DNA from 2 places in the Thioclava sp. NS-SX20 genome. Region 2 is predicted to be linked to the other one. Evidence: riboswitches for the same ligand, from Rfam matches in the RefSeq annotation. Region 2 holds a riboswitch; the other holds the start of a gene.
What was found. Region 2 has a riboswitch for cobalamin ahead of AC2ISB_RS06065 (DUF1636 family protein). Riboswitches for the same ligand answer to the same signal wherever they lie in the genome.
Positions count from the first base shown of each region.

Region 1: it holds a riboswitch for cobalamin, as region 2 does, so the genes downstream of both, AC2ISB_RS16910 (ABC transporter substrate-binding protein) here and AC2ISB_RS06065 (DUF1636 family protein) in region 2, are expected to answer to the same signal.

Region 1 is NZ_JBXXRY010000003.1:280,263-283,665, reverse strand. Features, by position in the region: gene AC2ISB_RS16915 (FUSC family protein) at 1-1,378, opposite strand, end outside; cobalamin riboswitch at 1,627-1,824, shown strand; gene AC2ISB_RS16910 (ABC transporter substrate-binding protein) at 1,926-2,954, shown strand; gene AC2ISB_RS16905 (FecCD family ABC transporter permease) at 2,975-3,403, shown strand, end outside.
Region 2 is NZ_CM170816.1:1,219,107-1,222,509, reverse strand. Features, by position in the region: gene AC2ISB_RS06075 (cobyric acid synthase) at 1-343, opposite strand, end outside; gene cobO (cob(I)yrinic acid a,c-diamide adenosyltransferase) at 655-1,293, opposite strand; cobalamin riboswitch at 1,332-1,542, shown strand; gene AC2ISB_RS06065 (DUF1636 family protein) at 1,634-2,002, shown strand; gene cobW (cobalamin biosynthesis protein CobW) at 2,006-3,049, shown strand; gene cobN (cobaltochelatase subunit CobN) at 3,053-3,403, shown strand, end outside.

The DNA.
Region 1 (3,403 bases), on a different replicon from region 2:
TAATGACGGCCAGAAGGGGCAGTTGCCCCGGCGACAGGGCCAACAGGCCAGCGGCAAAAAGCCCCCCCGTAATCGAGCCGAGCACCCGTTCCAGCATGCGCGGCCATGTGGTCGAGAGCGCGGGCTGTAGCACCACAATGGTGGCCATCGTGGCCCAGTAGAAATACTTCATCTCCAGCGCCACACAGACCAGATAGGTCACCACCACTGCCACCGTCAGACGCAGGGCATGGCGCAAGGTCGCATCGGGGATCTGCCGCCAGCTTGGGCGCGGCGTGCCGTCCTGCTGCGGCGCGCTGCCCGACAGGCTCTCGCCGCGCAGATGTTCGGCAAAACGCAGGAAGGCTTCGGCCAGATTGCGCACCACGGCCTGACTGCGCGCACCGGCGCGGTCGGCAGCGCGGGCAAGATCTTCGGCTTCCCAGACCAGCCGCTCGGGATGGGGATGGCGGGTCATGGATTGCATCTGCGCCTCGCTGAGCAGGGCGCCGATACGGGCCAACTGTTCGCGAAGGGGGGCTTCTTCCTCGGGGCTCAACGGATCGCTGAGCATATGGTCAAGGGCAATCATGGACGCAAAGATCCGGTCGGCGCTGCCCAGTTCTGCCATGAACTGGGTATGGCCATTGCCCAGACCAAGGATCGTGCCGCGCGCGCGTTCGATGGCGGCCCGCAGCGCGCGACGGTATTCGGGTTCTGCCGCCCCGAGGATCTCTTCGCGGCCCAGACGTGCGGCCATGGCGCTGTTCATCTCGGCCAGACGGGTGAAGACCGAAGCGATCGCGCGCCGTGCCGGCCCCTGCGAACGCAGTTTCCAGATCCAGAAACTGAACACCAGCGCCCAGATCCCGCCCACGAGGAACGCCCCCGCCAGATGGAGCGAGGCGACCGGATCATTGGGAAACCCGACGGCGACCCCGCCCACCACACAGATGAGCGTGCCCGATTGGGCCCCGCTTGGTCCGAAGATGCCGCCCAATGCCGGCAGGAAGATCAGCGGGATCAGCGTCAGGCTGGCATAAAGCGGGCCAAGCCCCGCGCTGGCCGCACCGAGAAAGGCGGCAAGGGTTCCGGCGGTCACGAAGGCGCCCATTGCGCGGATGCGGGTCCGGTCGCGCCCGCCCGGATCGCAGAGGCAGACCCAGAACGCTGCGAATGCCGCCCAAAGCAGCTTCGGCTCGCCGCTGGCGGCGGCGGTCAGCACCATCACCGCAAAGGCCAGCGAGGCGCGCAACCCTTCGGCGACACCAATGAATTCCGGCACCATGCCGATGGAATATCCCTCGAGCCGCCGCGCCATACGGTAGATCAGCGAACGATGGGCGGCGGGAGACGGCGGCCTGCCATTCTCCGGTCCGGTAAAAAGCGGCGAGGCCATGCGCGGAATGCTCCCTTTAGGCTTTAGGCAGTCTTGCTGCCATTTTAGGCTGCAAGCGCGGGGAATTAAATGGGCAAAACTGTCGCGCAGGGACTGGGAGGGTCGGGCTGGCCTTGGTGCAACAGCTGGCGGTTCGGGGCGGATTGCGCGCAAGCGCCCCTTGCGGGCGGCTCCTTTCGGCATTTGGCGTGCAGAGAGCGGCATTGCGCAGTTGGGGGCTTTGGCCGCTTGACCTCGGGGCGCGGGGATGACAAACACATCGCGTCGGTATCCGAGAGGATATAATAGGGAATCCGCCCCGTGGGACCACGGGAACCGGAACTGCCCCCGCAACTGTAGGCGAAGAGCCGGACCGGAATCCACTGAGGCAGGCATTGACTGCTTTGGGAAGGGCGGTCTGGCGATGAGGCGCCAGTCAGGAGACCTGCCGACATCGGATTTTCAAACCGGACGGGGTGTGTCGGTGGGTTGTCTCCCTTCGCCCTGCGGGGCGGCGGATCCGTCATCCCATATGGTGCTTTCCGGTCCTTCTGAAGGAATTGGGCATATGAGATTGATTTTACCGGCCGGTCTGGCACTGCTTTTGGGCAGCACGCCGCTTTGGGCGCAAACGCCAGCACAGACGGGGGCTACGCAGTATCCGCTGGTGCTGGAAAATTGCGGCAAACGCCTCACGATCGAGGCGGCACCGGAACGCGCGGTGACGATCGGACAGTCGGCGACCGAGATCCTCTATTCGCTGGGGCTGGCAGGAAAGGTCAAGGGCACCTCGGTGTGGTTCAATCCGGTGCTGCCGCAATTTGCCGATGTCAATGCGACGATCCCGCGTCTGGCCGATAACGATCCCAGTTTCGAGAGTGTTCTGGCGCAGAAGCCGGATCTTGTTGCGGTGCAATATGAATGGCATGTCGGGCCGAGCGGTATTGTCGGCACGCGCGAGATGTTCGACGATGTCGGGGTCAACACCTATATCATGCCCGCCGATTGCGACACCAAGGACAATTCGACCGGTGGCGACGGCACGCGGGTCGGGGCCTTTGCCCCCGAGCAGGTCTATAAAGGGATCACCCAGCTTGCCGAGATTTTCAACGTGCAGCCCGCAGGCCGGACATTGGTATCGGCGTTGCAGGCGACAGAGGCCCAAGCCGTGGCGCGCGCGCAGGCGCTGGACCTGCCTGAAGGTCTGTCGGCCGTTTTCTGGTTCTCCTCGGCGGATCTGGAGCTGGACCCCTATGTGGCCGGTCGTCTTGGTGCGCCGGGCTATATGATGGGTAAACTTGGCATCCGTAATGTGATCGAGTCGGACGAGGAATGGCCTACCGTCGGCTGGGAGACCATTGCCAAAGCGGATCCGGATGTGATCGTGATCGCCAAAATGGACCGGCGCCGCTTCCCCGCCGATGATGTCGCGGCCAAGATGGACTTTCTGAAGACCGACCCTGTGGCAAGCCAGATGAAAGCCGTGCGGGAGGGGCATATCGTGGTCATGGATGCCCATGCGATGAGCGCGACCATGCGCAGCATCTACGGGCTCGACAGCCTGTCGCAAGCGCTTTCGGATATGACCTTCGAATGAGCGCCTCCGCCGCGCCTTGGATGGTCTGGGGGGGCATCGCGCTGGTCCTTGCGGGCACTGTGCTGACAGGGGCGGCCATTGGCGAGACCCGCCTACCGCTGGCCACCGTCTATAAGGTTCTGGCCAATCATCTGTGGCAGGCGGGCTATCCGCTGGACCGCATCGATGCCGGTATCATCTGGAGCTACCGTCTGCCCCGCGCCATTGTCGCCGCCAGTTGCGGGGCGGGGCTGGCCTTGACGGGGGTGGTCTTGCAGGCGCTTTTGCGGAACCCTCTGGCCGATCCCTATCTGATGGGGCTTTCGGCAGGGGCTTCGACCGGTGCGGTGCTTGTCAGCGTGGCGGGTATCGGCGCGGGCGCCGTGTCGATGTCTGCGGGGGCATTGGTCGGGGCGCTGGCCGCCTTCGGGGCGGTGGTGGCGCTGGCCCATGCCATTCCGGGCGGCGGG
Region 2 (3,403 bases):
GAACCGCGCCCATCAGGGACGGTTTCAGCGCGGCATAGTCCCGCGCGCGCACGGTGGTCAGGCGCTGGCCCTGCACCACGACCTGCGATCCCGTCTCGCTTTCGGGCTTGAGCAGGACAGGGTTCATATCGGTGACGGGCTCCAGCCCGCAGGCCAGTGCCTGAAGCGCCTGCGCCCGACCGATTTCGCCACCATCCGCCGTGACCGCTGCGTTATTGGACATGTTCTGCGGCTTGAACGGGGCCACCGTCAGCCCGCGCCGCCGTGCGGCCCTGCAAAGCCCTGCCACCAGCATCGATTTGCCGACATTGGAGCCCGCGCCCTGAATCATCAGCGCCACCATCACGCAGCCCTCCGGCCTGTCACGTCACGCTGCGCCGCGCCAGGGCAGCCCCGTCCCCAAGCCGCCGAGCACGGGCGGGACTGCACCGCATCTCGACCAAGACAGTGGCAGCTGGCTTCGGGAAATGCGGTGCGCCCACCTTCTGCCAGCTTCGGGACCCTGCCGAATGTGGCAGGAGCATCATGGCGTAACATCGTTAAAATAACCTTGTTTTCCCTCATCCCGAAAGCCCCGCATGTAAACTGGTCCGGCAGGGCTTCCCAAGGACGATGCGTCAAGCAAGCCTTTTCGCAAAAACGGCCCGCGATCGTTCAGAATTCCACGCCTTTCTGGCCCTTGATCCCCGAGCGGAACGGGTGCTTGACCAAGGTCATCTCGGTGACCAGATCGGCGACCTCGATCAGCGCGTCCTTGGCATTGCGCCCCGTCAGCGCCACATGGGTCATCGGCGGTTTCTCGTCGCGCAGGAAGGTCACGACCTCGTCGATATCCAGATAGTCATAGCGCAGCGCGATATTGATCTCGTCCAGCAGCACGAAACGGATTTCCGGATTGCGGATCAGCTCTTTCGCTTTTTCCCACCCGCGCTTGGCCATCGCGACATCTCGGGCGCGGTCCTGCGTTTCCCAAGTGAAACCTTCCCCCATCGCGTAGAACTGGCAGATATTGGAGAAATGCTCTTCGATCAGACGACGTTCGCCCGTATCCCATGCGCCCTTGATGAACTGCACGACAGCGCAGGGCATTTCATGGGCGATACAGCGCAAGATCATCCCGAAACCGGCAGAGGATTTGCCCTTACCTGCGCCGGTATTGACGATGATCAGACCTTTTTCGCCTTCCTTGGTGGCCATGATCTTGTCACGGGCGGCCTTCTTCTTGGCCATCTTGCTGGCATGGCGGTCGGCCATATCTTCGGGCGAGGGGGTCGTTTGCGATGTCTCGGGCATCGGGATCTCCTTCCTTGACAAAGGCGGGGCACTCACGTCTTTTAGCCCTGCGTTCAGGTTCCTGTCTATGACAGGTGAAAAGGGAATGCGATAGGGACGGTGCGACACGGTCCCAAGCGCAGCCGCCCCCGCGACCGTGACCGAAGAGGCCGCATGCCACTGGAGCCATCCGGGAAGGCGCGACCGGCAGGAGGAGACTCTCTTCCTGACTTCGCAAGCCGGGAGACCTGCCTGAGACGCGGATGAGAACGGGCGATCGGGGTGTGTCGTGGCCGGACGGAAGGGGAAACCGGTGGTTTCGGCTTTCGGCCAGTGCTATGCGCCCTGTAAGGGAGAGCATATGACAGATGTAACCGTGACAATCTGCACCACCTGCCGCCGCGCAGGGGACGAGGCCGATCCGCGTCCGGGAACGCGGTTGCATCAGGCGCTGCAGCACGCCGACCTGCCGCAGGGCGTAAAGGTGCGGGCTGCCGAATGTCTTTCGGCCTGCACGCGGTCCTGTTCGATGGTTCTGGCCGGAGGGGCGCAGCGTTGGACCTATGTCTATGGCGATCTCGATCCCGATCTGCATCTTGAGGATATCCTTAGCGGGATCCGCGCCTATAAGGACACCACCGATGGTCTGGTGCCTTGGCGCGCACGCCCGGTAATCTTTCGCAAACAATCCATTGCGCGTATTCCGCCGCAAAATGATCCGCAGGAGTGATCAATGACCAATCTCGCAAAGGTTCCGGTAACGGTTGTCACAGGGTTTCTGGGCGCGGGCAAAACCACGCTGATCCGCCATCTGATGCAAAACCCGCAAGGCCGCCGTCTGGCCGTGCTGGTCAATGAATTCGGCACCGCAGGGGTGGATGGGGATATCCTCAAATCCTGCGCCGATGAAAACTGCCCCGAGAATAACATCCTCGAACTGGCCAATGGCTGCATCTGCTGCACCGTGGCCGATGAATTCATTCCCACCATCGAACGCCTTCTGGCGCTGCCTGAAACCCCCGACCATATCCTGATCGAGACCTCGGGGCTGGCGCTGCCCAAACCGCTTCTGAAAGCCTTCGACTGGCCTGCGATCCGTTCGCGGATCACGGTGGACGGGGTGATCGCGCTGGCGGATGCCGAGGCTGTCGCCTCCGGCCAGTTCGCGCCCGATCTGGGAGCGGTCGATGCACAGCGCGCCGCCGATCCCTCGCTTGATCATGAAACGCCGCTGTCGGAGGTCTTCGAGGACCAGATCGCCTGCGCCGATATCGTGCTTCTGTCCAAAGCCGATCTGGCGGGCGAGGAGGGGCTGGCAAAAGCCCGTGCCGTCATCGAGGCCGAGGCCCCGCGCAAGCTGCCGATCCTGCCGATGACCGAAGGCGAAATCGACCCGCAGGTTATCTTGGGGCTGAATGCGGCGGCGGAAGACGACCTTGAGGCGCGCCCGTCCCATCATGACGGCCACCACGACCATGAACATGACGATTTCGACACGATTGTCGTGGATCTGGGCGAGATCGAGGATATCGCAGGGCTTGAGGCACGCATGATCGCGATGGCGGAGGATCTCAATATCCTGCGGATGAAAGGCTATCTGGCGGTGAAGGGCAAGCCGATGCGCTATCTGGTGCAGGCGGTGGGCACCCGCCTGCGCGGCCAGTTCGACCAGCCTTGGGGCAGCCGTCCGCGTGCCTCGCAGCTGGTGGTGATTGCCGAGCATGATCATATCGACCGTGCGGCGATCGAAACCGCTTTGGGACTGGTATCGGCCTAAATCATGCATGTCGTCTTTCGCGAAACTCACGGGCTTGATCAATCCGATCAGCCGCAGGATCTGGCGCAGGCCCCTGCGGATCTGGTGGTGCTGTCTTTTTCCGATAGTGATCTGGGCGCGTTCGCGGCAGGCTGGAAACGTGCGCAGGGGGGCAGCCCGCTGCCCTCTTGCCGACTGGCCAATCTGGTCGCGCTGAAACATCCGCTTTCGGTCGATACCTATGTCGAACAGACCCTTTCGGGGGCAAAGGGCGTGCTTGTGCGGTTGATTGGTGGCGAAAGCTACTGGCCTTACGGGCTGGCCTGCCTGCAGGATCTGGCGCGGCGCAAGGGCATCGCACTGGCGGTCCTGCCT